3 regions of the Plantactinospora sp. WMMC1484 genome follow, and region 2 is predicted to be linked to each of the others. Evidence: riboswitches for the same ligand, from Rfam matches in the RefSeq annotation. Region 2 holds a riboswitch; each other region holds the start of a gene.
What was found. A riboswitch is a leader RNA that binds a small molecule or an ion and turns the genes downstream of it on or off. The one in region 2 is predicted to bind cobalamin.
Positions count from the first base shown of each region.

Region 1: another riboswitch for cobalamin. It lies ahead of ACN28C_RS33060 (iron chelate uptake ABC transporter family permease subunit); the one in region 2 lies ahead of metE (5-methyltetrahydropteroyltriglutamate--homocysteine S-methyltransferase).
Region 3: another riboswitch for cobalamin. It lies ahead of ACN28C_RS32485 (ribonucleoside-diphosphate reductase subunit alpha); the one in region 2 lies ahead of metE (5-methyltetrahydropteroyltriglutamate--homocysteine S-methyltransferase).

Region 1 is NZ_CP186055.1:7,712,795-7,722,750, forward strand. It holds gene ACN28C_RS33040 (hypothetical protein) at 1-90, opposite strand, end outside; gene ACN28C_RS33045 (ABC transporter ATP-binding protein) at 296-2,104, opposite strand; gene ACN28C_RS33050 (ABC transporter ATP-binding protein) at 2,101-3,837, opposite strand; gene ACN28C_RS33055 (MFS transporter) at 3,958-5,208, shown strand; cobalamin riboswitch at 5,430-5,614, shown strand; gene ACN28C_RS33060 (iron chelate uptake ABC transporter family permease subunit) at 5,791-6,318, shown strand; gene ACN28C_RS33065 (ABC transporter ATP-binding protein) at 6,315-7,109, shown strand; gene ACN28C_RS33070 (DUF4194 domain-containing protein) at 7,630-7,881, opposite strand; gene ACN28C_RS33075 (choice-of-anchor M domain-containing protein) at 8,095-9,956, shown strand, end outside.
Region 2 is NZ_CP186055.1:7,814,282-7,824,237, forward strand. It holds gene ACN28C_RS33445 (hypothetical protein) at 132-536, opposite strand; gene ACN28C_RS33450 (hypothetical protein) at 835-1,035, shown strand; gene ACN28C_RS33455 (helix-turn-helix domain-containing protein) at 1,155-1,844, shown strand; gene ACN28C_RS33460 (transposase) at 2,157-2,567, shown strand; gene ACN28C_RS33465 (hypothetical protein) at 3,594-3,722, shown strand; partial or broken gene ACN28C_RS33470 (glycine hydroxymethyltransferase) at 4,751-4,966, opposite strand; gene metE (5-methyltetrahydropteroyltriglutamate--homocysteine S-methyltransferase) at 5,019-7,256, opposite strand; cobalamin riboswitch at 7,374-7,585, opposite strand; gene ACN28C_RS33480 (hypothetical protein) at 7,696-8,022, shown strand; gene ACN28C_RS33485 (ribonucleotide-diphosphate reductase subunit beta) at 8,000-9,046, opposite strand; partial or broken gene ACN28C_RS33490 (ribonucleoside-diphosphate reductase subunit alpha) at 9,043-9,956, opposite strand, start outside.
Region 3 is NZ_CP186055.1:7,559,178-7,569,133, reverse strand. It holds gene ACN28C_RS32495 (FtsK/SpoIIIE domain-containing protein) at 1-1,976, opposite strand, end outside; gene ACN28C_RS32490 (hypothetical protein) at 1,976-3,304, opposite strand; cobalamin riboswitch at 3,615-3,822, shown strand; gene ACN28C_RS32485 (ribonucleoside-diphosphate reductase subunit alpha) at 3,953-6,343, shown strand; gene ACN28C_RS32480 (ribonucleotide-diphosphate reductase subunit beta) at 6,340-7,404, shown strand; gene metE (5-methyltetrahydropteroyltriglutamate--homocysteine S-methyltransferase) at 7,467-9,704, shown strand; gene ACN28C_RS32470 (glycine hydroxymethyltransferase) at 9,757-9,956, shown strand, end outside.

The DNA.
Region 1 (9,956 bases), 100 kb from region 2:
CGGCGTGACGAGCAGGAAACCGTCGGCTGTGGGAACGACACCGGCGCCCCGCGAAAGACGCAGCGGGCGGTCGGCCAGGGACCAGTCCATAGCTCCTCGTCAGGGATCTAGGCTTGCGGGAGGGGTGCGTGGGCGTCACATCCGCCCACGCACCCCCGGTTCACCGGCTCAGCGGAGCCGGCTCGGCGTCACCGCTTGCGCCAGGCGACGCTGGCGTTGCGCAGCGTGGCGTGGTTCGACGTGTGCACCGAGGCACGGACCGTCTGCACCTTCAGCTTCTCGACCTTCACGTGGGTCACCTCCCTTCCGGACTCGTGGACGGTTGTTCCGACGGGACCGCCGCCAGTAGTGCGTCGGCGTCCCGTTGGCTCGCGATGAGCGCGGCATAGCTGGGGCAGCGCTCCAGCAGCACCTCGTGCGGTGCCACGTCGACGATCTGTCCGTGCTCGAGGAGCGCGACCAGGTCGGCGGTGCGGATGGTGGCCAGGCGGTGGGCGATGACCAGGGTCGTGCGGCCGGCCCGCAGCCGGTCCAGCGCCGCGCCGATCTCGCGTTCGCTGAGTACGTCGAGCTGGCTGGACGATTCGTCGAGGACCAGGATCGGGGCGTCGCGCAGCAGGGCACGGGCCAGCGCGACCCGTTGCCGCTCGCCGCCGGAGAGCCGAGCGCCGCGCTCGCCGACGACCGTGTCGAGCCCGTCGGGCAGCCGGTGCAGCACCGGTCGCAGTTGCGCGGCGGCGCAGACCTCGTCCAGGGCGGCGCCGCTCGCCTCCGGTGCGGCCAGCACCAGGTTCTCCCGGAGGGTGTCGTGCAGCAGGAAGACGTCCTGCGGCACGTACGCGACCAGCCGCAGCAGGGCCTGCAGGCGGTACTCCCGGATGTCGACTCCGTCGACCCGCAGCACACCGCGCTGCGGGTCGAACGCGCGCAGCAGCAGGTTCGCCATGGTGGACTTGCCGGCACCGGTCGCACCGACCAGTGCCACCGTGCTTCCGGCCGGGATGGTCAGGTCGGCGCCGCGCAGCACCCAGGACTCGTGCTCGCCGTAGCGGAACCACACCCCGTCGAAGGTGACGGTGCCGGCGGTGGCCGGGGCGTCGCGCGTTCCGGTGTCGGCGACCACCGCCGGCTCTTCCAGCAGGTCGAAGACCCGGTCCGCCGAGGACGAGGTCAGCCCCCAGATCCGGGTGACCTTCAGCAGGGTCAGCAGTGGCGTGAACGACTGGGTGGCGAACACGGTGGCGGCCACCAGCGTCGGCACCTCGACGCCCCGCCACACGGCGGCGGCCAGCACCGACACCGTGCCCGCGCCGGTCAGGGCCGCGCACACCGCCTGCTCCAGCCCGCCGCGTACGGTCTGCCGCCGCTGCGCCTCCGCCAACTCGGCGCTGGCCTCGGCGATTCCGACCCGGGCGTCCTCGCCGCGGCCGAAGGTGAGCACCTCGCGGATGCCCTGCACCAGATCCACCGTCCGGGTGCCGACCAGCGCGTGCAGGTCCCGTACCCGCCGGCCGTGTGCGGCGTTGCGGCGGCGCAGCGCGAACGGCACGGTGGCGACCAGCAGTAGCCACGGCGTCAGCGCCAGCGCCAGCGGCCAGGCGACGACGGCCAGCCCGGCCAGCGCGACCGGTGGCAGGATCAGGGCGACCGCGATGTAGATCGAGGTGTGTGCGTAGAAGATCTCCAGGCTCTCCGCGTCACGCAGGGCGACCGCGGCGAGATCGCCCGTGCGACGCTTGACCAGTCCGCCGGGCGCGATCCGCTCGAAGGCGCGGTAGAGCCAGTACCGGACCTCCGCCAGCAGCCGGAACGACAGCTCGTGGGAGATCCACGCCTCCAGCCAGTTGGCCAGCGCCTGCATCACCATCAGGGCCAGGGTCAGCAGCGCCAGCGGCCAGAGCCGGGAGGTGGCCGCCCCGGTCAGCGCCAACCCCACCAGGTAGCCGCCCAGGGTCAGCGCGGCGATCCCGGCGCCCTGGTTGAGCACTCCGAACAGAACGGAGAGCGCGTAGGGGGATCGGTACGCGGCCAACACCCGCAGCAGTCCGGCCGTGCCGCGCCGGCCCGGCCCGGTGTCGCCGAGCAGCCCCGGTTGCCAGCTCACCGTGCCGCCCCCGCGTGCACGGCGACCAGTCGCGACCATGCCCCGCCGGTCGCGAGCAGGTCGTCCGGGGCGCCGTGCTCGACGACCCGGCCGCCGTCGAGCACCGCCACCTGGTCGGCGCCGGCCACCGTGGAGAGCCGGTGCGCGATGACCAGCGTGGTACGCCCCGCCGTCGCCTCGGCCAGCGCCGTCCGCAGCCGCTCCTCGGTCGCGCCGTCCACACTGGAGGTCGCCTCGTCCAGGACGAGGACCGGGGCGTCGGCCAGCAGGGCGCGGGCGATGGCCAGCCGTTGCCGCTGCCCGCCGGAGAGCCGTGTGCCGCGCTCGCCGACGACCGTGGCGTAGCCCTGCGGCAGGGCCGCGATCTCGTCGTGGATCCGCGCTCTGCGGCAGGCCGCCGTCAGGTCGGCGTCGCTCGCCTCGGGGCGGGCCATCCGCAGGTTGTCGGCCACACTGCCGTGGAACAGGTACGCCTCCTGGCTCACCACCGCGGTCAGCGCCCGCGCCTGTCGCAGCGGGAGGTGCCGCAGGTCGACGCCGTCGACCTCGATGGCACCGCTGCCCGGGTCGTGGAAGCGTTGCAGCAGGGCGGCCAGGGTCGACTTCCCGGCACCGGAACGCCCGACCAGCGCGGTGGTGCGGCCGGCCGGCAGGGTCAGGTCGACCTCCACCAGCGCCGGCTGGGCGGAGCCGGGATACGTGAAGCTGACCTGTCGGAACCGCACCTGCACCGGTCCGCCGTCGCCGCGCACCGCCCGCGCCTCGGCCGGTTCGCCGACCGGCACGGGCGCGTCGAGCAGGGCGAAGATGCCGTCTGCGGCAGCCATCCCGGAGAACCCCTCGTGCCAGTAGTTCTGCAACTCCAGTTGCGGCCGGAACGCCTCGGCGGCCAGCAGCAACACCAGCAGTACGGCCGCGGCGTCCACCGCCCCGTCGGCGTGCCGCAGCCCGGCTACGGCGACCGCCAGCGCCGTTCCGGCTGTGGTGATCAGGGCGGTGGCGACGTACACCGTCGCCGAGGCGGCCAGGTCCCGCATCGTCGCCCGGTACACCCGGGCCGCCTCCGCCCGCAACCGCTCGCCGTACCGGGCACTGGCGCCCAGCGTCTTGAGCGTGGTCATCCCGTAGAGGGCGTCGAGCATCTTGGCGGCGAACGCCTCGTACGCCGCCCAGTGCGCCTTGCCACGCCGGCCGAGCAGGCGCCGGAACACCGGCCGCGCCAGCGGCAGCAGCGCGACCGCGACGCCGACGATCACCGCACTGACCGGGTCGACGACGGCCAGGACCGTCACGACCAGCGCCGGCCCCACGACGCTCACCACCGCCTGCGGCAGATAGAAGCCGACGTACGCGTCGAGCGCCTCCACACCGTCGGCGACGGCGGTGTGGATGGTGCCGACCGGGCGGGCCGACGTCCCACCGGGACCGAGTGCCAGCAGCCGGCGCGTCAGCCTGTCGCGCAGCCGCAGTTTCACCAGCGCGGCGGTCCTGGTCGCGGCGAGGTCGCGTACCCAGAGCAGCGTGCCGCGGGCGGCGACCGCGAGCACCGCGACCGCCAACGGTGCGGTGAGGTGCCCGACGGCCTCGCCGTCCACCGCCCGGCGCAGCGCCTCGGCCAGAGCGACGGCCATCACGACGGCCGCACCGGTGGCGCTCAGCGCACAGGCGACGGTGACGGCGACCGGTCCGGGCGCCTCGGCCACCAGGCCGAGCAACCGCCGCCGCACCAGCACAGCAACTCCTCCCGTCGGTGATCCCCCGATCACCGATCGTGGGCCCGCTCCACCATGCCAGCACCTGAAAATGGTTGTCAACACCTTGGTTATGGACTTCAATTTCACTAGGCTCGGCGCGTGACCGCCGTCGCCGCTCCCGGCATGCTCCGCGTCCTCTCCGCCCGCACCGAGTTCCGCTGGCTGTGGCTGGGAAACCTGATCAGCGTGTGCGGAGGCTGGTTCAGCGCCGTCGCGGTGTTCGCGATGGTCTACCAGCACACCGGCGCCGGCCTGGCCGCCGGCGCCACCCTCGCCCTGCGGTACCTGCCCGGCGTCCTGATCGGAGGCTTCGCCGGCGTCCTCGCCGACCGGATGGACCGGCGCACCCTCATGGTCGTCACCGACCTCGCCCTCGCCGGCTTCGCCGCCGCCTTCCTGCTCGCCGACAGTCCCCGGTGGATCTGGCTGGTCTATCCGCTGACACTCGTCTCGGCCGCGACGAGCTTCACCTTCCAGGCCGCCCGCAACGCCTGGATGCCGAGCCTCGTCGAGCCCGACGAGTACGTACTGTTCGGCGCCCTGGTCCAGGTCAACGGCCTACTGCTCCAGGCGCTGGGCGGCCTGGCCGGCGCAGCGGCGGTGACCCTGTTCGGCTGGCGGTGGGCCTTCGTCATCAACGCCGCGTCGTTCGTCGTCTCCACCCTGTGCACCCTGCGCGCCCGAGGCGGCCAGCGTCACGGCGACACCGGGAGCGCCCGGAAGGACGGCATCCTGACCGCCCTCGCCGCCGGCATCCGACACGGCCTGCGGCACCGGCAGATCCGCGCCCTGCTGGCCGTCGAGGCCATGTTCTGTCTCGGCCTCGGCGCGACGATCGTCACCATGACCTTCCTCGCCACCCGCACCTACCAGCTCGGCGCCGGCGGCGTCGGCTGGTTCTACGCCGTCCAGGGGATCACCGGAGCGGCCGTCCTGCTGTCGGCCGCTGCCCGCATCCAACGGCTGCCCGCCCGGGGACAACTGACCGTACTCGGCCTCTCCTGCCTGGGCGAGGGCCTGGCCACCATCGCGTTCGGGTTGGCACCCGCGGTCGGCTTCGCCCTCGCCTGCTGGGCGGTCGCCGCCGCCGCCGACGTCCTGTACGGTCCGGTGGCCATCGCCGTCCTGCTGCGCCACGCCGACAACGCGATGCGCGGCCGGCTCATGTCCCTGTGGACCGCCACCGCCACCGCAGCCCTGGCCCTGTCGTCCCTGGTCGGCGGCATCCTGGTGGACCGGCTTCCGCCCGGACTCGTCGCCGTCGGAGCCGGCCTGCTGATGGCGGTCGCCGGCGGAACATGGTTGGTGCTGCTCGGCCGAGGCCAGCTCGACACGTCCGTTCAGCCGTGAACGGCGGCGGCGCGGCCACCCTCCGCTTCCGCCGACCGCGCCGCCCGCGCCAAGCCGCCCTTCGCCTCTGCGTGGGGCCCTCCGCCTCTGTCTGGGGCGAAGACATCCCGGGGCTGCGCGCCGCGCTGTCCCGCGTCGGCCGGCCCGCACGCCACGGTGATTCCCGACGTGACCCGCGCCTCGCCGGATGCCGCCCGGACGGGACTCCCCACCGGGGCGATTAGCATGGGCCCCGCCGTGGTGTTCGGGAAGCCGGTGTGAAACCGGCGCGGCCCTCGCCACTGTGAACGGGACAGCCGTCGGCCCTCGTCGGGCAACGAGGTCACTGGGCGCGATTCGCCTGGGAAGGCCGGCCGGCGGCGCACCGCCCGTCAGCCAGGAAACCGGCCACGGCACCGACGACCCGTCCACGAGGTGCTGGAAGGCGGTCTGCGATGCGCGTGCGCGCTGTGCGGTCCCTCATGTCCTGGCGCGTTGCCGCGCCACTGTCCGTCATGCTCGTCGCCCTGTCCGGCTGTGCCGGCGGCGACGCCGAACCCGAGGCGGGCTCCGGCAGCGGCGCGGCCACCGTCACCAACTGCGGTGTCGGGGTACCGACCGGTACCCCGCACCGTTAACGTCTACACCGCCGAGCAGGCTGCGGTCTGGCTCTCCGGCAGCCTTGCCGGCCGGTCCTGGGGGCACGTACTGCCGGTGGTGCTCGCGGTGGCGGTGCTGCTGCCGGTGGCGTTACGGCTGGCCGCGTCGCTGCGCGCCCTCGAACTCGGCGACGACCTGGCCCTCGCCCTGGGTACCCGAGCCGAACCGGCCCGGGTCGGGCTGCTCGCCACGGCGGTCGTCCTAGCGGCCGTGGCGACGGCGGCAGCCGGCCCGATCGCGTTCGTCGCCCTGGCCGCGCCGCAACTGGCCCGCCGCCTCGTCCGCGAGCGCGGGCTCGCCCTGGTCACCTCGGCCGCGGTCGGTGCCGCGCTGCTGGGCTGCGCGGACCTGGCCGCCCGCCGGGCCCTCGCTCCGACCGAACTGCCCGTCGGGGTGCTCACCACGGTCCTCGGCGCCCCGCTGCTCGTCTGGCTGCTGTCCAGAGCCAACCGCGTCGGGAGGACAGGATGACCGAACTATGCGCCGCCCGGCTCGGCCTCGGCTACCACGGCCGCACCGTGGTCACCGGTCTCGACCTGCGGATCGCGCCCGGCCGGATCACCGCCGTCGTCGGGCCCAACGCCTGCGGCAAGTCGACGCTGCTGCGCGGCCTGGCCCGGCTGCTCCGCCCGGACACCGGCACGGTGCTGCTCGACGGCCGCGACATCCACCGGCTGCCGACCCGCGAGGTCGCCGCCCGCGTCGGCGTACTGCCGCAGCAGCCCGTCGCCCCGGACGGCATCACCGCCGGTGACCTGGTCGCCCGGGGACGACATCCGCACCAGACGTGGCTGCGGCAGTGGTCGGTCGCCGACGAACAGGCGGTCAGCACCGCCCTGGCCGCCACCGGCGTCACCGACTTGGCCGACCGACCCGTCGACGAACTCTCCGGCGGCCAGCGACAACGCGTCTGGATCGCCCTGGCCCTCGCCCAGGACACCGACCTGCTGCTGCTCGACGAACCGACCACCTTCCTCGACCTCGCCCACCAACTCGAGGTCCTCGACCTGCTCACCGACCTCAACACCGCCGGCCGCACGGTCGTCGCCGTGCTGCACGACCTCAACATGGCCTGCCGTTACGCCCACGAGATCGTCGCGATGCGCGACGGCGCCGTACTCGCCCAGGGTCCGCCCGCCGAGGTCGTCGACGCGCGACTGGTCGAGACGGTGTTCGGCGTACGGGCCCGCGTCATCACCGATCCGACGACCGGAACACCACTCGTGCTGCCAGAGCCGCGAACCACCCGGAGCACCCCGTGACGGCTTCCGGCGGTGCGGCCTGACAACCCGGCGGACGGGTGACTACTTCCGCTCAGACGGATCCACCGGTCACCGCCGGCAGATGTGCGAACCCGTCCCGACCGTACGCCCGACTCCTGGCTCGACCGCGCGGTGACTTCGCCGGCCGGCGCCAGAACAGGCAGGGTATCCATTGATTACCGTCGATATTTTCTAGCGTCAATCATCACTTCCCCCCTTCCCCGACCAGATGAATCCACCACCGTCGATCCTGACACCGCCGCAGATGTCGCTGCCGTGCCGGATCGTGCGGACGGCCTTTGCGAAGGACCCTCGGCAAGGGCGCACGAGACGGCGCCGCGCTGCCGTCGGTGGGATGCGCTCCACTGGACGCGTCATCCTCCCCTTGTGACGGCGTCGCAGAGTGCTGAACCCGCCAGGCGCCGTCAGCAGATGCCGCGCGTCGACGACACCTCGCCGCACAGCCGCAGCAGCCGGAATCCGGGCGTTGCCGCGACGGCGTCGGCCGGGCTCCGATCGGTCACCGCGCCCCCGCCGTGGTCCCCGACAGCTCGGCGGCGTACTCGACGAGCCGGGCGTCGAAGTCGGCCAACCACTGCCCGTCGACGAACGCCTTGATGATCCGCCGCACCTCGTAGCTCGCTTCCCCGTCGTTCAGCCGACGGAGGAACCCCAGCTCGACGACCTTGTTGAGATGGGTGTCGATCTGGTCGATCAGCCGGCCGCACGGCCGCGTCAGCGGCGACTGGGCTAGCTCACATGATGGCGTTATTGATCACGATAACCGGTTGCACTTACAGTATGGGCCGCCCCTGCCGGTATCCGGCGCCGAAGGACGGGCAGGCGGCCGATACCCACCTCGCCTAGCTGCGGAAGTGAACGCATGACCAGATTGATGCAACCACCCGACCGACAACGCCCGAGCACCTCGGCAGGTCTCCGGTGGCGCCGCCCGTCTCGCCGACACGCGAGGATCGGCGCGGGTGTGACCGCTGTGCTGGCAGTGCTCGCCTCGACGGGCCTGCTCGGACCTGTCAACGTCGCGTCGGCCACGGCGGGGCCGGCACCGGCGAGCGGCACCCGCACGGTCCTGTCCGACACCCACGTGGATGTCGTCGCGGTCGGCGCCAGCGCGGGTCAGCTCACGTTCAACACGAAGGCCGATCTCGAACGCACCGGCACCCGCCTCTACCCGGAGGACGTGATCGTCAACGTCGAGGACGCCGCCCGAACCACCGTGCCCGGCGACCCGGTCTACTCCTTCCTGGGCGAACCGGGCGACGCCGTCTGGATCGCGCCCGAGGCGCGCCGGGACGGTGTCGTGTGGCTGGGCTTCGACACCGCCGACGTCCCGGCCGGAGCCGTCGAAAGGGACAGCGTCGAGATCGCCTTGACCGGCGTCGACGGACCGGGACAGGTCGAGGTCTGGACCGCGTCCGGGTTGGGCCTCAACCGAATCTTCTCCAGCCAGGCAACAGGCGCGGCCAACAGTCTGACCATGCAGGCCGCTGGGCATCAACACGCGAACTGGGGCTTCACCGAACCCGGCCGATACCAGCTGACTTTCGCCGTCAAAGCCGTGATCGGCGGAACCACCCAGACGAAGGCGGCCACGATCCGATTCCACGTCGGCCCGATGCCACCGGCGACGCAGACCACCACCACGCTGACCGTCACACCGGCCCAGGCCACCGTCGGCCAGCCGGTTGTCCTCTCGGCGGCCGTCAGCCCCGCCACGGCGAGCGGAGCGGTCGAGTTCGTGGCCGGCAGCACGGTGCTGGGACACACGCAGCTCACCGGCGGCGCCGCCGTCCTGGAGACCACGCAGATCCCACTGGGCCGCCAGACGATCACAGCGCGGTATGTGCCGACCTGGACCGATGAGTTCGGCCCGTCATCGTCGGACGCCGTCGAGGTCAACGTCCGGCAACCAGGCTCGGGGGCGGACTTCGAGATCACCGGTCTGCGGGAGTCCTACCAAGCCGGCGACACCATGCGCCTCTCCGTCTCCGGCTACCCCCTCGGCGACAACCAGAACATCCGGTGGACCGCCACCTCCCCCGACCCGGAACAGGGAACTCTCACTCTCACTAGTGTCAGCAAACCTGATCCGCTGAGCATGGAACGGGTGGTCACCACCGCCTACGACGGCTGGGAGATCCAAGCCCAGGTCCGCACCGGCAGCGCGGTGGTCGCCACGACGGCTCCAGTCCGGCTCCACGTCGGCGGCACGGACGCCGGCAGCGGTGTCGAGATCATCATTGAGCCGATCCAATCGAACTACTACTGGGGCGTCGCGGTTCCGCTCGTCGCCACCCATCGGCCGCTGGCCGAGGGAGAGCGCCTGCAATGGGTCCAGCGCCCCGCAGTCGGTGGCCTCACCTGGCAGGACACCAACCCGACGTACGGTCCCGTCGGAGACGGGCCGTGGAGCGTGGTGTCGAACTTCATGCAGTACCAGGAGTTCGCCCTGCAGTTGCGCGCCGCCGACGGCACGGTTCTCGGGGAGTCCGCGCCACAGCATTACAGCCTGACCATCCGATCGGTCGAGCTCCAGGGGCTGCGCTCGATCTACCGCGTCGGCGAACGGGCGGAACTCAGCGCGTCGGTGTCACCAGACCTCGGCGACGGCCTCTACTACCTCTGGGAACTGTGGGGAGAAGGTAACGACCGGATGACGGTGGACGGTGGCGCGCGACTGTCGAGCGCGGCGTTCGACGTCACCGAGGCGATGATGAACCGGACGCTCTACCTGCGGGTCCACTCGCGTACCACCGACCAACTCGTCGGGTACGTGCGGGTGCCGTTCAACGTGACCAACGTCGCCGAAGGCGACCAGGTACTCGC
Region 2 (9,956 bases):
GATGGTAGTCATTTTCAATAGCAGAAGTCAATCACTGCCGATCCCCCTGCGGCCGAGCGGCCGTAGCCCGGCAGTGGTGGCGCACCCCGGCGGCGGAGAAGGTGAGGTCTTCCCCGGCGGAAACCGGGACGTCAGTGTGCCGACAGCGTTCCGCTGATCTCGTTCGGAATCGCGTCGAGCGTCACCGATCGGACAACCTTGCCGGTGGCGAGGTCGAGCCGGTGCACCGTCCTGGTGGCCGGTTCGGTGATGTACGCGTCGTTCCCCCGGGCGAAGAGAGCCGGGCGTGGCTCCTGCCAGTCCATCGGCTCCTTCCACGCGGCGACCACCGGCCACGAGTTGGTCAACTTCCCGGAGCTGGGATCGACCACGTGCAGCTTGCCGTCGGTCCCGAGGATCAGCCCCTCGCCCTGCGGACCACGGGCCAGCGAGCGGAAGCTGTAGCTGGCGCCCGCCGGCATCGGCACGACCCGGATATTCTGGTCGCCGGGACCGCCTCGATCCTGGGTCCACAACAGCGACTGCGAAGAGATCATCTGTAAGAACGCCTACGACGCTCGATTCCCGCTACGCGTTCCGGATACCTACGAGCAGGATGAGCTGCCTGATCCTTCGATCGTCCGGCGGAGCAAATAAGGGCGGGGACCAATCGCCAACGGCTGCCACCACTTCGTGATCATGCCGAATGACGAGGTCAGGACAGTGGCCGACACCGGGCGCGGTGGGTCACGTACGCCGGCATCGGTTCTCGAAGACCTGTGAGAATAGAAGATCTTCGCTGGGCACACGAGCATCGTGGGATTTGCGAGACCGAAGGTCCCCAACGGGGTGCTTATGGCAGGGGTTCTCAAGGTCAAAGACGGACAGGTCGTGGAGTTCAATCGGTTTTCCGGCCACTATGAGCCGCAGGACTACGGAGACGACGGCGAGATGCTCGAAGAGATCTCCAAGCGTGCGTTCGCAGCGGCCGGTTACGGCGGGTCCGCGACGTACACGGGCATGACGTGGTGCGAGGACGAGGACGAGGAGGACTAGGGTAATGGCGACCCGATGGCGGACGGTTTGGGCGACCGGCGGAAGCGACAACTTGATCGCCTGTCTCGGCATGACGAGTCCCGCCGTGGTGGTCTCGGCCCACCACGGCGGTACCCTCGATGCACGGCGAGCCGATGACGTTTCCCTGCTGGCAGCGATTCAGGTCGCCCGTTCCGGCCACCGAGATGACGGAGGTGAGTGTGGAACGTCCGAGTGCCGCCGTAATCAAGGCGCTGACCGATCCGGCGCACGATGCTGCTCCCGACCAGCTGGCTGCCGAACGGTCGGTCCTGGCGACGTTCCTTGACACGCTGCTGGGCGAGCTGCCGTGGTGGAATCGCGCCTGGCGGGTCGCCGAGGTGGGAGAAGTGTGTAAGAGTTCTTCTGCCCGGGCCATGCGGCCGGGGAGGGTGCAGGTTGTCGAGGTGACCGTGCCGGGTTCCCTCGGCGGCGACGCCCGCGAAATTCAGACGTTCTCCGCGCGGGTGAGGCTGCTGGAAGACCGGCTCCTCCGTTGGCAGATGAAGGTCGGGGACACGGTCATCGGACCGGCGGTCGCGCCGGCGGGGGAACTGGAGCCGCACCCGTTCGGCGCCGTGTTCCAGATGCTGGTGGAGATGCGCGGCCTGTCGCGGGGCGAGGTGGCCTTGCGGACCGGGCGAGCCCAGGCGACGATCATGAAGCTCCGTCACGGAGCCCTGGTTCCCGAACGGGCGCTGATCGAGGAGCTGGCGCGGGCGTTGAACGTGCCGGCAGCGAATCTCGCCCTCATCGCCGGAGTGGACTCGGCCGACCCGGGCCGGGCATAGGCGTTTGAGGCCTCGATCAGCGCTCAGCGAGCAGCGAAATGCGGCCGTTCCAGGATGTCATCTATGTGGTGTGGGGCATCGCGGACGTCTCGGCTTAAGGCGAAGTTTACGAGTACGGTGTAGGGCGTTTCGTGCCCCAGCCCGGGATGTTGACCTCGCCTGAGCTGCGGTTCGACGCGGTACGAGAACGAGGACAGCGACCGTCGATGATGGACGGTTGCGTGGCCTGACCATGACGCAGCGGTGGCTGCCGGATAGAGGGCAGACGCCCCCAGCGATGGCGGGTGCTGTTCGACGACCTGATGTTGACGGTTGGGCAGCGTTTCCGCAGGCCCGAGCCGCGTCGCCGGGCGCGTGACTTCGTCGGGCCTGTTGGCACCGCCGCTGCGGAAGAACCGCTGGATTATCGCCGAGCACGCCGGGGATGCGGGCCTGGACGGGATGCAGGGACTGCTGCCCCGGGTGACGTGGGACGACGCCGAGGTTCGTGCCGATGTCCGCGAGTTCGTCGGTGACCAGCTCGGTGATGTCGATGCCGTGCTGATCATCGACGAGATGGGTGATGTGAAGAAGCGCCGGCACACCGTGAGTGTGCAGCGGCAGCACTCGGAAAGGGCCGGGGAAGATCGAGAACTGCCAGGTCGCCGTGCGCCTAGTCTATGCTGCCGAGGGTGCTCACGCGATGCTCAACCCGGCCCTCTACCTGCCGAAATCCTGGCGTGAAGATCCGCAGCTACCACATACCGGCCGACCAGATCGAACGCTTGCTCGACAGGGAATTCAATGGTCGGGTGGCAGGGAGGCGCCTCACCTGCCGGCTCCCTCAGATTCGGGCGTGACAGTCTCCCGTCACCCGGCTCTTGTCACCCCTGGTCCCCAGAAGCCGCGGGTCCAACGCCAGTGGGCGCGCGCTCGTCGCACCACAGGCGTCGGCGCACCCAAACAGCAGCTCAGGCGGAGCCGACAAGCGAGCATGCCAGCACACATTCGATGTGGTGCGGTGCCTCGCCGACGGTTCCGAGGCCGGCGAACTTCGACGAGCCGGACGGGCCAACGGGCTGACGCAGCCACTACGACCAGGGAAATCGCTCCGAATAGAAGCAAGGCTCGCGGCTGCCTGGTCATGCTCCGACCACTGAAGCAGGCCGCTTGAAGACGCCAACAGCCTTCACGTAGTGAGACGATGTGAGACGCGAGGCCAGCGGCATTCACAAGCATCGCTTGAAAATGCCGCTGACCTGCGATTTCGGGTGGAGCCGAGGGGACTCGAACCCCTGACCCCCACACTGCCAGTGAACCGGCCAGCCTGCCGGGGTCTGTCAGACGATGCCGGTTCGTGCCGAACATGCAGGTCACTGGCCCAGTCGGAGTCCGGACCGTACCGTCCTTCGCCGGGGCTTGTCAGACCGTCCGTGAGACGGTTGTGAGATATCACGGCCATCCGGCCCTGGAGGGGCGCTGGAGATCAACAACCAGCGCACCTCCCTCTTTTGTGGTCCGACTCACAGAACTAACAGACGACTGGTTCCGGCGAAGCGCTCGCGGAGAAGCTCGGCGGTGGCGTGGTGTACCTCAAGGCGGAGCCCTTCGAGCCGAAGCACGATGACGCAACCGAGAACCCGCCGGAGCATCTGCTTAGCCTCGCAGCAAGGTCGGTCGTGTCTCTGTCGCGTTCGCGGTGAACGGCCTTGTTCACTTCTGGGAACAGGAGGCGCTCGCGACGGACGAGCGGCAAACAGTGTGAACAGGGTGCGCTCGCGGTTCCCCGCCCCACACAGCAACCTCGACGACGGCCCGGACCGGCTCAGCGACCAGGAACGGGCACGCCTCCCCGACGAACTGGCGAACAAGCTGCTGGCCATACGCCGGAATTCCTAGCTACCAAGACCAGCTCACCGGCCGCACGCAAGCAGGTAGCCGAGCAGTTCCTCATCCCGCAGGGCGGCGGGTGCAGCCTGCCAGCACAATCTCCGAGACGAGCTGTACGCGTCTCATCGGCGCCTTGCCACGACAGTCAAACAACCCTCCGCCCAGCTGTAGCGACCGGTCGTGTCGCTCCAGAGCGATGCTGCGGGTGAGGCGTCACCAGGCGTTACCAGGCGTTACCAGGCGTTACCGCGACCGGCGTTGTCATGTCGGAAGCCTGGAACCGCGACTCTTCGCCGGCACCACTTCTTTCGATGAACATCGATACGGGTGGGCCGAGCGCAGAGACTTCAAGGTCGTCAAACCGTAGAGGCCAGGAGCAACGTCCGTTCACTTGCTCACGTAGTGCTGTGCCGCAGAACACGGAACAACGCTCCTGCGGAAGCCGAACCCAAGAGCGCGGAGGGAACAGCGGAGCGCGCAGCGAACAGGTGCTGCGGGGTCTCACCCGGTCGAACAGCGACGGCCCAAGGTAAAGAGCCGTCGGGATGCCCGCCGGCGGTGTGTCCGCGACCGTCGAGGACGAGCCGCGCGCCCTCGGCCAGACCGCAGGCGATGTGAATGGTGGCCCGGCGGCAGGCCGCATTGATGACCAGGGAGCCCGAAGGCGGCGTCCGGGTCGTGCCCGGCCCCGACTTGCAGGGCACGGACCCGGTCGGCGGGGCGCCCGACCAGCGCGTCGGCGTGGCCTCCCGATCGACACCGCCATCGAGACCGCCATGCAGCGTTGCCCGGCAGGCCGCACCGCGGCGCCGACCAGGGGCGTCGAGAACCTAGTCGAGGTCGGCATCGGGCATCACCACAGCATGGTTCTTCGCACCGCCGAGGCACTGCGCCCGTTTGCCGTGAGCCGTGGCGGTGGCTCACACGTCGTGCGCGGCGGTCGTGAAGCCGACGAAACCCACCGCCAGCACCCGGGGGTCGGTCAGCAGTGGCGCGTCGGTATCGCCGTCTCCGTTGACCACGTTGCAGAACCCGGGCCGACGCCCGACGGTGCCATCGGCGTACTTGTCGGACAGCCAGTTACCCACCTCCAGCAGCACGGCCGGCGAGGCGTAGTCCTTCTTGGCGATTAGTTTCAGTAACTCGCGCTGATCGTCAAGTTCCTAGATGATCGCGTCGGCGATGCGCGGTTCGACGGCGCGGACCGCCTCGATCGCAAAGCGAGAAGCGCCTGATTCGACGTTCAATGTCACTCCCGAATCAGGCCGGGCGGGCTCTCCGGAAAGCCCGCCCGGCGCGGCGATGTCAGTTTCCGCGGACCTCGGCGGCAGCGGCGACCAGGTGTCGCAGCGACGCCTCGACTTCGGGGTAGCCGCGGGTCTTCAGTCCGCAGTCGGGGTTGACCCAGAGCCGCTGGGCCGGGACGGCGGCGACCGCCCGGCGCAGCGCCTCGACCACCTCGTCGTGGGACGGGACCCGGGGCGAGTGGATGTCCCACACCCCGGGGCCGACGCCCCGGCGGTAGCCGATCGCGGCGAGGTCGTCGAGGACCTCCATCTTCGACCGGGACGCCTCGATGCTTGTCACGTCGGCGTCGAGGGCGTCGATCGCGGTGATGACCTCGCCGAACTCGGAGTAACACAGGTGGGTGTGGATCTGGGTGTCGTCGGCGACGCCGCTGGTCGCCAGCCGGAAGGCGCCGACCGCCCAGTCGAGGTACGCCTTCTGGTCGGCCTTGCGCAGGGGCAGGGTTTCGCGCAGGGCCGGCTCGTCGACCTGGATGACCCGGATGCCGGCGGTCTCCAGGTCGTGGCACTCGTCGCGCAGGGCGAGCGCGACCTGGTCAGCGGTGTCGGCCAGGGGCTGGTCGGTGCGGACGAACGACCAGGCCAGGATGGTGACCGGACCGGTGAGCATCCCCTTGACCGGCTTGCTCGTGAGCGACTGGGCGTAGGTGGACCACTCGACGGTCATCGGCGCCTTGCGGGCGACGTCGCCGTAGATGATCGGCGGGCGTACGCAGCGGGAGCCGTACGACTGCACCCAGCCGTGTTTGGGTGCGGCGAACCCGTTCAGTTGTTCGCCGAAGTACTGGACCATGTCGTTGCGTTCCGGTTCGCCGTGCACGAGCACGTTTAGGCCAAGCCGCTCCTGGAGCCGGATGACGTGCTCGACCTCGGCGCGCATCCGCTGGACGTAGCCGGCGTCGTCGAGCCGGCCGGCCCGGTGCTCGGCGCGAGCCTTGCGCAGCTCGTCGGTTTGCGGGAACGACCCGATCGTGGTGGTCGGAAGCTGCGGCAGTCCCAGCCGCTGCTGCTGGACGGCGGCCCGGTCGGCGTAGTCACCGCGCTGCCGGTCCGCCGGGGTGAGCGCGACCAGCCGGGCCCGGACGTCGTCGTGCCGCCAGGCCGCCGGGGTGGGCGGCTGGGGCTCGGGCAGGTGGGTGGTGCCGTCGCGCAGCGCGCGGCCGAGCAGGACGACCTCGTCGACCTTCTGCCGGGCGAACGCGAGCCGGGCGTACAGATCCGGGTCGAGACGGGTCTCGACGGACAGGTCGACCGGCACGTGCAGCAAAGAGCAGGAGGTGGAGACGGCGACGTGGTCGGCGAGCGCGGTGACGGTCGCTCCGGTGGCGATGGCCGCGCGCAGGTCGGTACGCCAGACGTTGTGGCCGTCGACCAGGCCTGCCACGATCGTCTTGCCGCGTAGCGGGCCGGCCGCGGCGAGCCGTCCCAGGTTGCCCGGTCCGGCGACCAGGTCAAGGCCGACCGCCTCGACCGGGGTGTCCAGCAGGGCCGGCAGGGCGTCGCCGAGCTCGCCGAAGTAGGTGGCCACGAAGATCCGTGGCCGGTGTCCGAGTTCGCCGAGCCGGCTGTAGGCGCGGCGCAGAGCCTCGATCTCCTCGGGGCTGCGGTCGGCGACGTAGCCGGGTTCGTCGAGCTGCACCCACGCCACGCCGGCCTCGGCGAGTGCGGAGAGGATCTCGGCGTACGTCTCGACCAGGTCATCGATTCGGGCGAACGGATCGGCGCCCTTGGCCAGCAGCAGGAACGTGGCCGGGCCGACCAGCACCGGTCGGGTGGTGATGTTCAGCGCGCGGGCCTCGGCGTACTCGCCCAGCGCCTTGGCCGGGTTCGCGGTGAACTCGGTGTCCGGGTCGATCTCCGGCACCAGGTAGTGGTAGTTGGTGTCGAACCACTTCGTCAGCTCGAGCGCCGGCTCGGCGTCCACGCCGCGGGCCATCGCGAAGTAGGTGTCCAGCGCGGGAAGGCCGAGCCGGGCGAACCGGGCCGGGATCGCGCCGACGGCGACGGCGGTGTCGAGCATCTGGTCGTAGTAGGAGAAGGTGTTCGACGGGATCGCGTCGAGGCGGGCGTTGGCCAGGGTCCGCCAGACCTCGGCCCGCAGCCCGGCGGCGGTCTTCTCCAAGGCTTCGGCATCAATGCCGCCGGCCCAGTATGCCTCGACGGCTTTCTTCAACTCGCGGTTGGCGCCGATGCGCGGGTAGCCGAGCACGGTGCTCTGGCCGAATGCGGTGCTCATGACAGGGGGTCCTTCCCTCGAAGTGCCCGGCGGACACGGGAGGGGGAAGGCAGGGTACGCGTGAGGTACCGGCTTCCGCCCTGGCCCTCCCGAGAGGCCGCCGGCGGCGCACACCGGGCGGTGTGCGCAGCGCTGGCAGGTCTTCGGACTCGTGGGCATGACACAAGGTCGCCTACTGGCCGTCGCTTCCCAGACCTTCCGGTCCAGTGCTTCGTTGACGGCGGTCGTTCCCACTCACCGCTGCGGGGCAGTCCCGGTCTTCCACCGGGTTCCCTCTTGCGACGTCCCATCCTGGCGGGGTGGGACGAACCAGCACCGCCCGCCATCGTACGGGCCTGATGGTCGTATCCGCGCCAGGCTGTCCGACGTACGGGACCGGTGTCTGGGCGTTGCGTGGTTGACTTGTCGTCCGATATTCGTCCGCACGGGAAGGTGCCGCATGGGCCGAAAGATCGACAAGCGCGCCGTGGTTGTCGATGGCCGGGAAATGATCGCAGTCTCGCCCGCGGATTTCGAACGCCTCGACGCGTCCCGCCGGCAGGTGGGTGCCCGGGCCGCCCGGGCCATGCGGCTGCACCAGCAGTTGCGGGACGCCGAGGACCGTCTCGCGCATATCCGCGCCATCGTCACCGCAAACCGGCCCGCGGACTGTGTCTGTGACCGGGTCGCCGCTGTCCTGGGCGGCGGCGACAGCACCGCCCAGGACAGCGACCCGGCTCAGCCGGCCGAAAATCGTCGCCGGATCAGAAATCGTCGTCGAAGCTGACCGAACCGGTCACCCCGACCTGATAGGCCGACACCCGCCGCTCGAAGAAGTTCGACAGCTCCTGCACGTCCTGTAGCTCCATGAACGCGAACGGGTTACGGCTGCCGTACACCGGCTCGATGCCGAGCATGGCCAGCCGCCGGTCGGCGACGTACTGGAGGTATTCCCGCATCTCGGCCAGGGACATCCCGGAGACGCCCTGTTCGAGCAGGTCGGCGGCGAACTGCACCTCACACTCCACCGCCTCGGCCAGCATCTCCCTGACCTGCTGTTCCAACTCGGCGTCGAAGAGGTCCGGCTCCTCGGCGCGTACGGCGTCGACCACGTCGAAGGCGAACGCCATGTGCATGGACTCGTCCCGGAACACCCAGTTGGTGCCCGAGGCGAGGCCGTGCAGCACCCCCCGGGAGCGCAGGAAGTACACGTACGCGAAGGCGCCGTAGAAGAAGAGTCCCTCGATGCAGGCGGCGAAGCAGATCAGGTTGAGCAGGAACGCCCGCCGGTCCTCGCGGGTCTTCAGCTCCCGCAGTTCGAAGACCGAGTCGATCCACCTGAAGCAGAACTCTGCCTTCCGGGCGATCGACGGGATGTTCTCCACCGCCGCGAACGCCTCGAACCGTTCCTTCTCGTCCGGAACGTAGGTGTCCAGCAGGTTCAGGTAGAACTGGACGTGCACCGCCTCCTCGAACAGCTGCCGGGATAGATAGAGGCGGCCCTCCGGGGAGTTGACGTGCTGATAGAGGTTGAGCACCAGGTTGTTGGCGACGATCGTGTCGCCGGTGGCGAAGAACGCGACCAACCGGGACACCAGGTGCTGCTCGGCGGATGAGAGCTTGGCCAGGTCGGCGAGGTCGGAGTGCAGGTCGACCTCCTCGACGGTCCAGGTGTTCTTGATCGCGTCCTTGAACCGGTCGAAGAACTGCGGATAGCGCATCGGCCGCAGCGTCAGATCCATGCCCGGGTCGAGCAGCAGGTGCCGCCCACCGACGCCGGTGCCGGGCCGGGTTTCGGAGGTGGTGGTCACTGGCAGGCCTCACAGCTTTCGGGGTTTTCCAGGGAACAGGCCAACGCCTCGTCGTCGCTGACCGCGACGATCGGCTTGACGACCGGGGTGACGGCGACGGTGGCCTGCTGGATCCGGGTCGCGGGACGCGACCGCAGGTAGTAGGTGGTCTTCAGCCCGGACTTCCAGGCGTACAGGTACATCGAGGAGAGCTTGCCGATCGTCGGCGCGCTCATGAACAGGTTCAGCGACTGCGACTGGTCGATGTACGGGGCACGGGCGGCGGCCAGATCGACAAGCGCCCGCTGCGGCAGCTCCCACGCCGTGCGGAACAGCTCCCGTACGTCGCCGGGAAGGTCGGCGATGCCCTGTACGGAGCCCTCCGCGCGCTTGATCTGCTCGCGGATCGCGGCGGTCCACAGCCCTCGTGACTTCAGCTCCCGCACCAGGTAGGTGTTGATCTGGAGGAATTCCCCGGACATCGTCTCGCGCTTGAACAGGTTGGAGACCTGCGGCTCGATGCACTCGTAGCAGCCGGCGATCGACGCGATCGTCGCCGTCGGCGCGATCGCCACCAACAGCGAGTTGCGCAGGCCGTGCGCGGCGATCGTCGACCGCAGCGCGGCCCACCGCTCCACCTGGGCGAGTTCGGCACCCCACAGGTCCGGGTGCAACTCGCCCCGCGCCGCGCGGGTCTCGGCGTACGCCGGATGCGGGCCGAACCGCTCGGCCAGCCCGGCCGAGGTCTCCAGCGCGGTCAGGAAGATCTCTTCCTGTACCCGGGTCGACAGCTCTCGCGCCTGCGGTGAGTCGAACGGCAGACGCAGCGTGAAGAACGCGTCCTGCAACCCCATCAGCCCGAGCCCGACCGGCCGCCAGCGGGGGTTCGACGCCGCCGCCTGCTCCGCCGGGTAGTAGTTGATGTCGATCA
Region 3 (9,956 bases), 260 kb from region 2:
TCGGCCAGTTCGGCACCGTCCGGCGGGTCGGCCGCCAACAGGTCCAGCAGCCGGCTGCGATCGGGCAGTCCGGCGGTCTCGTCCGGGGTGACGTCCCGCAGTGGGGCCATGGCCCGGGCCACCCGGTCACACCACCGCGGGGTGACGAGGTCCGGTCGTACTCCGGTGGCCTCGGGCACGCCGGTCTGCCGTACGGTCAGCCCGTCCGCGTCGGCCCGCAGCACCGCGGTGCACTCCTCCGGCAGCAGCCGCTCCTCGGCGTCGATACAGATCGCGAAGACCCGCACCGCCGGCCCTTCGGTGAGCACCTGCACCATGCCGGAGACGTCGCGCAGCCGGCGTGCCCCGTCGACGACGAGCAGCACGTCGGGTTCGCTGAACATGACCTGGCCGAGCTGCGACCCCCGGGCCCTGGTCCGGGCGGTGACCAACGAGACCAGTTCACCGATCCGGTTCGCCACCGTCTCCGGGTCGTTGCCGACAAGCGTGTAGGGCCGCCCGGCCGGGACACCGTCCTCGGGCGGCCGGGCGTGCGGCAGCCACCGCACCCAGCTCCACCGCTCCTCCCCGCTCGGCTCCGTCAGCACGCGGATCTGCAGGTCGCGCGGGCTGTGCAGGGCGGCGGCCTGGAGGACGAGCCAGCGTGCCGTCGCGTACGTGGTCTCCGCCTCGCCGGCCAGGCCGACCACCTGGCGGTCGACCAGGTCCACGGTGACCGGCGCGTCCGGCACGGTCCAGCGCAGGTGCCGGTCCGGGTCGCTGCGGGCCGGGTCCTCCACGTCGATGAGCGACGGCTGGTCCATCGTGCCGACCCGCAGCACCAGGTGGTCGGGGTCGCGGCGGCGCCGCTCCCACAGCCGCCGCCCGGGACCGACGGCGGTGTGCAGGACGGTGGCCGGGTCGGGGGACGCCTCGCACCGGGCCAGCCGTTCCTCGGCGACCGCCGCCGTCAGCTCCCGGAGCATCCGGGCCCGTTTACGGAGGTACTCGGCGAGATCCTTCCGGTACCGCTTGCGGCCGCTGCGCCGGTCGGTGTACCAGTTCGACAGTGCCAGCACCGGGCTGAGCACCATGATCAGCAGGAAGAAGTACGAGCGGAAGAGGAAGACGAAGGCCAGGCCCAGCACCATCGGGGCGAGGATCATCAGCAGCGGGATCGGTCGGCGGGTCGGTTTGACCGGCGGGGTGGGCAGCCGGCGCCGGGCGAAGAGCAGCGGTGGCACGATCCGGGGCGGCCGGTTGAAGTCCAGCACCGGTACGTCCACGGCCGGTGTCACCGCGGCGTCCGGCGCCGGGCGCGGCACCAGCCGCAGCAGGCTCTCACCCACCGCCAGGTCCACCCCGGGCGGCCAACGGCGGGCACCGTCGTGCCGTGGCGCCCAGGTGTCGGTCCCGTCCTCCGCCTCGTCCTCCGTCCCGTCCCGTCCCTGCCCGGCCGCGGGCCCCGCCGGCCGCGACCGCTCCGAGTGGTCCGGGTGTCCGGGCGGACCCTCCTGCTCGGTCTGGGCCGGGGGTTGCGGCGCCGCCAGGCGTACCTCCGGACCAGCGGTGGCCAGCCAGGCGCGACCCTGGTCGTCGACGCTGAGCCGCGCGGCGTGCGCGGGCACCCCGCTGCCGCCCGGGTCGATCGCGGAGCCCGGCGCCGAGCCGATGTCGTGACAGCCCAGGCCGACCGGCCAGATCCGTCCGGCGCCGGGGCCGCCGACGCCGTGCACCTCCAGCCAGTGGGTCCGGAGGTCGCCCGGCAGGTCACGTACCCCACCGGCCGGCGCCGGCCCGCCGTCACCGAGCCGGACCCCGGCGACCAGCCCGGCCCGGCTCACCGTCCAGGTCGGATCCAGCCGGGCCCCGTCCAGATACCACTCGCCGGCTGCGCCGTCCTGCTCGGTGACCGCACCGACCGGCGTCCGCACCCCGAGGTCCAGCGCGACGTCCCGGTCGGCGTCGGCGGAGACGACGGTCAACAACAGGCGCATCAGCGGTCTCCGCCACGTCCGGCGGGCTCGACGCCGGAGTGGACCATCGGCCGTCGCTGCTCGTGCGTCTGCTCGATCAGGTCGTCGTTGGTGCCGGGCGGAGCCGGTGTGCCGGGCGGTGGTGGCGCGGCCGGCACGGCGGGCGACGCCGCGACGACCGGACGGGCGTCGGGCGGGATCGCCGGTCCTGCCGGTCCTGCCGGTCCTGCCGGTCCCGCTGGTTCCGCCGGGAAGGAGGAGGCCGCGCCGGGGGCTACGGATCCCGGAGAGTTCTCCTCGGCCCAGGCCGGTGCCGGTGCGGTCGTGCGCGCGGACCGCCGGGCGGGCCGCAGGCACCGGGCCAGCGGCGCGGAGTCCGCGTCGATGCGCAGTTCCGGTGCGATCACCCGCCCGGCCAGGTCGACCCGCAGCCGCCAGCGTGATCCGGGCAGGTAACCGGCGACCAGGACCAGCAGCCCAGGATCGTCGGCGACCAGGGTGGCGAGCTGCGCTGCCGCCGGCGGATCGGGCCGCCGGCAGACCAGGACGGTACGTCCGGCCGGCTCCGCCGAGCGCCGGGCGAGAGGCGGCCGCGCGAGAGTCGTCAGGGCCTCGGCGATCGGCATCCGGTCGGTGCCGGCCGCCGCCAGACCGTCGCCGGGTTCCGCCGCGATGACCAGGCGCTGCACGCCGTGCCCGTCGGTCAGGGCCGACAGCTGGACGACCAGCGCGGACACCAGTCGCTCCGCCGGTGTCGGGGCACCGTGCACCGACACGATGCCGGGGCAGCGGGCGAGATCCAGCAGGACCAGCGTGTTGGCCCGGACGCCCACGGCGATCGGCAGCGGGTCGCCGGTCGCGGGCCCGTGGACCGGTGGCAGCGGCGCGCGGGCCCGCCAGCTGCGCGCCGTGGTGACCTGCCACGAGGATTCCGCCGCCGGTAGCGGCACGTCCGGCCCCGCACCGGCGAGCCGCACGCCGAGTTCTCCCGGGCCCAACAGCACCAGGTACGGCCAGAAGTCGTCCCGGTCGGCCAGTGCCGATCGCGCCGACACGATCCCGGCTCGGGCCGCCGGCACCGGCCCCGAGCCGGCGAAGCAGTCGTTGACCACCCGCATGCCGCGCCGGAGGCGGACGAAGCCGACGATCGGCGCCACCAGGTCCCGCGCCGCGCCGACGACGCCGCGCCGGATGCGCCGTCCGGTGCCCCGCAGGCCGTATCGGCGGTCGAACCACCGCAGCAGGACCACCAGCAGGATCAGCACTTCCAGGACCGTGAGTACGGCCAGCAGCGTCTGCCGGTTGGTGTCCAGGAAGCGGCCGAGGCCGCTGAAGGACGGCGCGTTCAACCGTGCTCCTCCCTCACCCGTAGCGCGCCAGGGGCGGCACGGTCGTGTCCTGATGTTAACTGTGGGTGGACGGCCGTCCTGGTGGCCGAGATCCAACCGGGAGCGTCAGATCCGCAGTTCAGGCTGCGCGCCCAGAGGGCGGACCCGTGACCATATCCAGCCGATGAACTCTTGGTGACGATCCGCCGGTGTCGAGGGGCGCCCCCGGCACCCGCTCCACCGTGACCTCGGCCCACCTGGCCGATGTGATCTTCCACCGCGACACGCCCGACACAGCATCTGGTGTTTCCTCGTTCGGTCGCGCCCATATATGGTGCTGCTCGCAGCTGGTTCGACTACCGATGCTCGGTAGCCGAGGCAAGAGGGAACCCGGTGCGAATCCGGGACTGCCCCGCAGCGGTGAGTGGGAACGACCGCCGTCAACGAAGCACTGGACCCTCGGGTCCGGGAAGCGACGGCCAGTAGGCACGAGTACGACGCCCGCGAGTCCGAAGACCTGCCAGCGCGCCGCACGCGACGTGTGCGGCGGTCGAAGGCCGCGCGGGACGGCCGACGCCATCAGCCGGACCGTCGGCAGCTGTGCCGAAGGTGCCCGGTGGCGTCCTCCCGCGCGCCGACGACCTCTTGGACAGGCGTGAGGAGGGGGACATGACCGCGACGCGCGAAGAGGTTGTGCCGGACCGGGCGGTGCCGGAGCAGCGCCGGCAGGTGATGCAGGTCCGCAAGCGCAACGGCGACACCGAGCCGGTGGACGTCAACAAGATCGTCAGGGCGGTGGAGCGGTGGGTCGCCGACCTGGGCGAGGTGGATCCGCTCCGGGTGGCGACAAAGACGATCAGCGGTCTCTACGACGGGGCGACCACGGCAGAGCTGGACAAGTTGTCGATCCAGACGGCGGCCGAGCTGATCGGCGAGGAGCCGCAGTACTCGAAGCTCGCCGCCCGGCTGCTGGCCGCGTACGTGGACAAGGAGGTGCGCGGGCAGGGGGTGGCGAGCTTCAGCCAGTCCATCCGGTACGCCCACGGGCTGGGGCTGATCGGGGACGGGACGGCCGCGTTCGTGGCCCGCAACGCCCGCAAGCTCGACGACGCCGTCGACCTGGACGGTGATCGTCGGTTCGAGTACTTCGGCCTGCGTACGGTCGCGGACAGGTATCTGTTGCGGCATCCGGAGTCGCGGCTGGTGGTGGAGACGCCGCAGTACTGGCTGCTGCGGGTCGCCTGCGGGCTGTCGCAGACGCCCGGCGAGGCGATCGACCTCTACCGTCTCATGTCCAGCCTGGCGTACCTGCCGAGTTCGCCGACGCTGTTCAACTCGGGCACCCGGCACACCCAGATGTCGTCGTGTTTCCTGGTCGACTCGCCCCGGGACGAGCTCGACTCGATCTACGAGCGCTACCACCAGGTCGCGAAGCTGTCGAAGTTCTCCGGCGGGATCGGCATCTCCTGGTCCCGGGTCCGTGGTCGCGGCGCGTTGATCCGGGGCACCAACGGGCGGTCGAACGGGATCGTGCCGTTCCTGAAGACCCTCGACGCCGGGGTGGCGGCGGTGAACCAGGGCGGCCGGCGCAAGGGAGCGGCCTGCGTCTATCTGGAGCCGTGGCACCCGGACGTCGAGGAGTTTCTGGAGCTGCGGGACAACACCGGCGAGGACGCCCGGCGCACCCACAATCTCAACCTGGCGAACTGGATCCCGGACGAGTTCATGCGCCGGGTCGAGGCGGACGGCGACTGGTCGCTGATCGACCCGTCCGACGCGCCGGAGCTGCCCGACCTCTTCGGCGAGGCGTTCGACGAGGCGTACCGGGCGGCGGAGAAGAAGGCCGTCCGGACGGTGAAGGCCCGGGACCTGTACGGGCGGATGATGCGCACGCTGGCGCAGACCGGCAACGGATGGATGACGTTCAAGGACGCGTCGAACCGGCTCTCCAACCAGACCGGCTCCCCGGGCAACACGATCCATCTCTCCAACCTCTGCACCGAGATCCTGGAGGTGAACAGCGACGCCGAGACCGCCGTCTGCAACCTGGGGTCGATCAACCTGGGCGCGCACGTCACCGCCGACGGCGTGGACTGGGAGCGGCTGCGGGCCACGGTTCGCACCGCGGTGGTGTTCCTCGACCGGGTGATCGACATCAACTACTACCCGGCGGAGCAGGCGGCGGCGTCGAACCCCCGGTGGCGGCCGGTCGGGCTCGGGTTGATGGGGTTGCAGGACGCGTTCTTCACGCTTCGCCTGCCCTTCGACTCCGCACCGGCCCGGGAGCTGTCGACCCGGGTGCAGGAGGAGATCTTCCTGACCGCGCTGGAGACCTCGGCCGGGCTGGCCGAGCGGTTCGGCCCGCATCCGGCGTACCCCGAGACCCGCGCCGCCCGTGGCGAACTGCACCCGGACCTCTGGGGCGCCGAACCCGCCCAGGTGCAGCGGTGGGCGGCGCTGCGGTCGACGATCGCCGCGCACGGCCTGCGCAACTCGTTGCTCGTGGCGATCGCGCCGACCGCGACGATCGCCTCGATCGCCGGCTGCTACGAGTGCATCGAGCCGCAGGTCTCCAACCTCTTCAAGCGCGAGACCATGTCCGGCGAGTTCCTCCAGATCAACACCTACCTGGTGCGGGAGCTGAAGTCACGAGGGCTGTGGACCGCCGCGATCCGCGAGCAGATCAAGCGGGCCGAGGGCTCCGTACAGGGCATCGCCGACCTCCCCGCCGACGTACGGGAGCTGTTCCGCACCGCGTGGGAGCTGCCGCAGCGGGCCCTGGTCGACCTGGCCGCCGCCCGTGCCCCGTACATCGACCAGTCGCAGTCGCTGAACCTGTTCATGAGCGCGCCGACCCTCGGCAAGCTCTCCTCGATGTACCTGTACGCCTGGAAGTCCGGGCTGAAGACCACCTACTACCTGCGGTCGCGTCCCGCGACCCGGATCCAGCAGGCCACCGTCGCGGTCGCCCCCGTGACGCAGCCGATCGTCGCGGTGAGCGACGACGAGGCGCTGGCCTGCTCCCTGGAAAACCCCGAAAGCTGCGAGGCCTGCCAGTGACCACCACTTCCGAAACCAGCACCAGCCCCAGCAGCGGCACCGTCACCGGCATCGGTGGGCGGCACCTGCTGCTCGACCCGGGCATGGACCTGACCCTGCGGCCGATGCGCTATCCGCAGTTCTTCGACCGGTTCAAGGACGCGATCAAGAACACCTGGACCGTCGAGGAGGTCGACCTGCACTCCGACCTCGCCGACCTGGCCCGGCTCTCCCCGGCGGAGCAGCACCTGGTGTCCCGGCTGGTGGCGTTCTTCGCCACCGGCGACACGATCGTCGCCAACAACCTGGTGCTCAACCTCTATCAGCACGTCAACTCCCCGGAGGGCCGCCTCTATCTCTCCCGGCAGCTCTTCGAGGAGGCGGTGCACGTCCAGTTCTACCTGAACCTGCTGGACACCTACGTTCCGGACGAGAAGGAACGGTTCGAGGCGTTCGCGGCGGTGGAGAACATCCCGTCGATCGCCCGGAAGGCAGAGTTCTGCTTCAGGTGGATCGACTCGGTCTTCGAACTGCGGGAGCTGAAGACCCGCGACGACCGGCGGGCGTTCCTGCTCAACCTGATCTGCTTCGCCGCCTGCATCGAGGGACTCTTCTTCTACGGCGCCTTCGCGTACGTGTACTTCCTGCGCTCCCGGGGGGTGCTGCACGGCCTCGCCTCGGGCACCAACTGGGTGTTCCGGGACGAGTCCATGCACATGGCGTTCGCCTTCGACGTGGTCGACGCCGTACGCGCCGAAGAGCCGGACCTCTTCGACGCCGAGATGGAGCAGCAGGTCAGGGACATGCTGGCCGAGGCGGTGGAATGCGAGGTCCAGTTCGCCGCCGACCTGCTCGAACAGGGGGTCTCCGGCATGTCGCTGGCCGACATGCGCGAATACCTCCAGTACGTCGCCGACCGGCGGCTGGCCATGCTCGGCATCGAGCCGGTGTACGGCAGCCGTAACCCGTTCGCGTTCATGGAGCTACAGGACGTGCAGGAACTGTCGAACTTCTTCGAGCGGCGGGTGTCGGCCTATCAGGTCGGGGTGACCGGCTCGGTCAGCTTCGACGACGATTTCTGATTCGTACGCCGGGCGGCCTGGTGCCGATCCGACCGCCGGACCCGAGGGAAGGACCCTGTGTGATGAGTACCGCATTCGGCCAGAGCACCGTGCTCGGCTACCCGCGCATCGGCGCCAACCGCGAGCTGAAGAAGGCCGTCGAGGCGTACTGGGCCGGCAGCCTCGACGCGGAGGCGCTGGAGAGGACCGCCGCCGGGCTACGGGCCGAGGTCTGGCGGACCCTGGCCAACGCCCGTCTCGACGCCATCCCGTCGAACACCTTCTCCTACTACGACCACGTGCTCGACACCGCCGTCGCGGTCGGCGCGATCCCCGCCCGGTTCGCCCGGCTCGGCCTCTCCGAGCTGGACACCTACTTCGCGATGGCGCGCGGCGTCGACGCCGAGCCGGCGCTGGAGCTGACCAAGTGGTTCGCCACCAACTACCACTACCTGGTGCCGGAGATCGGTCCGGACACCGTCTTCACCGCCAACCCGGCGAAGGCGCTGCGCGAGTTCGCCGAGGCCCGTGACCTGGGGGTCACCACCCGGCCGGTGCTGGTCGGGCCGGCGACGTTCCTGCTGCTGGCCAAGGGCGCCGACCCGTTCGCCCGGCTCGACGACCTGGTCGAGGCGTACGCCGGGATCCTCACCGCGCTGGCCGAGGCGGGCGTGGCGTGGGTGCAGCTCGACGAGCCCGGCTACGTCGCCGACCGCAGCCCGGCCGAGATCGACGCGCTGCGCGGCGCCTACACCCGGCTCGGCGCGCTCGAACGGCGGCCGCGGATCTTCGTGGCCACCTATTTCGGGGAGCTCGGCGACGCCCTGCCGGCTCTGCTGGACACCCCGGTCGAGGCGGTCGGCCTGGACCTGGTCGCCGGGCCGGGCAACCTCGAACGGCTCGCCGCCGCCGGCCCGCTACGCGGCAGGACCATCGTCGCCGGCCTGGTCGACGGCCACAACATCTGGCGTACCGACCTGCGTGCCGCCGTCGCGACCGGGGCGACGGTCAGCGCGCTCGCCGACCACGTCGCGGTCGCCACCTCCTGCTCGCTGCTGCACGTCCCGGTCGACCTCTCCGTCGAGACCCGGCTCGACCCGGACCTGTACGCCCGGCTCGCGTTCGCCCGGCAGAAGGTGGACGAGGTCGTCCTGCTCGGGCGGGCGCTGCGCGACGGGACCGCCCACCTGCCCGAGCCGCTGCCGCCCGTCCCGGCGGCCTGGCGGCACGACGACGTCCGGACCCGGCTCGGCGCGCTCGACCCGGCGGACCGGCAGCGCGGCGACTACCCGGACCGGGCCGCCGCCCAGCAGCGGCGGCTGGGGCTGCCGGAACTGCCGACCACCACGATCGGGTCGTTTCCGCAGACCACCGAGCTGCGCAGGGCCCGCGCCGAGCACCGGGCCGGCCGGCTCGACGACGCCGGCTACGTCCAGCGGATGCGCACCGAGGTCGAACACGTCATCCGGCTCCAGGAACGGCTTGGCCTGGACGTGCTCGTGCACGGCGAACCGGAACGCAACGACATGGTGCAGTACTTCGGCGAACAGCTCGACGGGTTCGCCGCCACCGGGCACGGTTGGGTGCAGTCCTACGGCTCCCGCTGCGTCCGTCCGCCGATCATCTACGGCGACGTGGCCCGCAGGGCGCCGATGACGGTCGACTGGTCCAGCTATGCGCAGTCGCTGACCAGCAAGCCGGTCAAGGGGATGCTCACCGGTCCGGTCACCATCCTGGCCTGGTCGTTCGTCCGCACCGACCAGCCGCTGGCGGACACCGCCGACCAGGTCGCGCTCGCGCTGCGCGACGAGTGCCGCGACCTCGAGGCCGCCGGGATCCGGGTCATCCAGGTCGACGAGCCGGCCCTGCGCGAGACCCTGCCGCTGCGCCGGGCCGACCAGCAGGCGTACCTGGACTGGGCGGTCGGCGCGTTCCGGCTGGCCACCGGCGGCGTCGCCGACGACACCCAGATCCACACCCACCTCTGCTACAGCGAGTTCGGCGAGGTGATCACCGCGATCGACGCCCTCGACGCCGACGTGACCAGCATCGAGGCGTCCCGGTCGAAGATGGAGGTTCTCGACGACCTCGCCGCGATCGGCTACCGCCGGGGCGTCGGCCCCGGGGTGTGGGACATCCACTCGCCGCGGGTACCGTCGCACGACGAGGTGGTCGAGGCGCTGCGGCGGGCGGTCGCCGCCGTCCCGGCCCAGCGGCTCTGGGTCAACCCCGACTGCGGCCTGAAGACCCGCGGCTACCGTGAGGTCGAGGCGTCGCTGCGGCACCTGGTCGCCGCCGCCGCCGAGATCCGCGCAAACTGACGAACCCATGCCGGGCGGGCTTCCCGCAGCGCCCGCCCGGCCCGATCCGGGAGTGACATTGAACGTCGAATCGACCGCCTTCCGTTCCGCGATCGAGGCGGTCCGCGCCGTCGAGCCGCGCATCGCCGACGCGATCGTCAAGGAGCTGGCCGACCAGCGCGAGTCGCTGAAACTGATCGCCAGCGAGAACTACGCCTCGCCGGCCGTGCTGCTGGCGATGGGCAACTGGCTCTCCGACAAGTACGCCGAGGG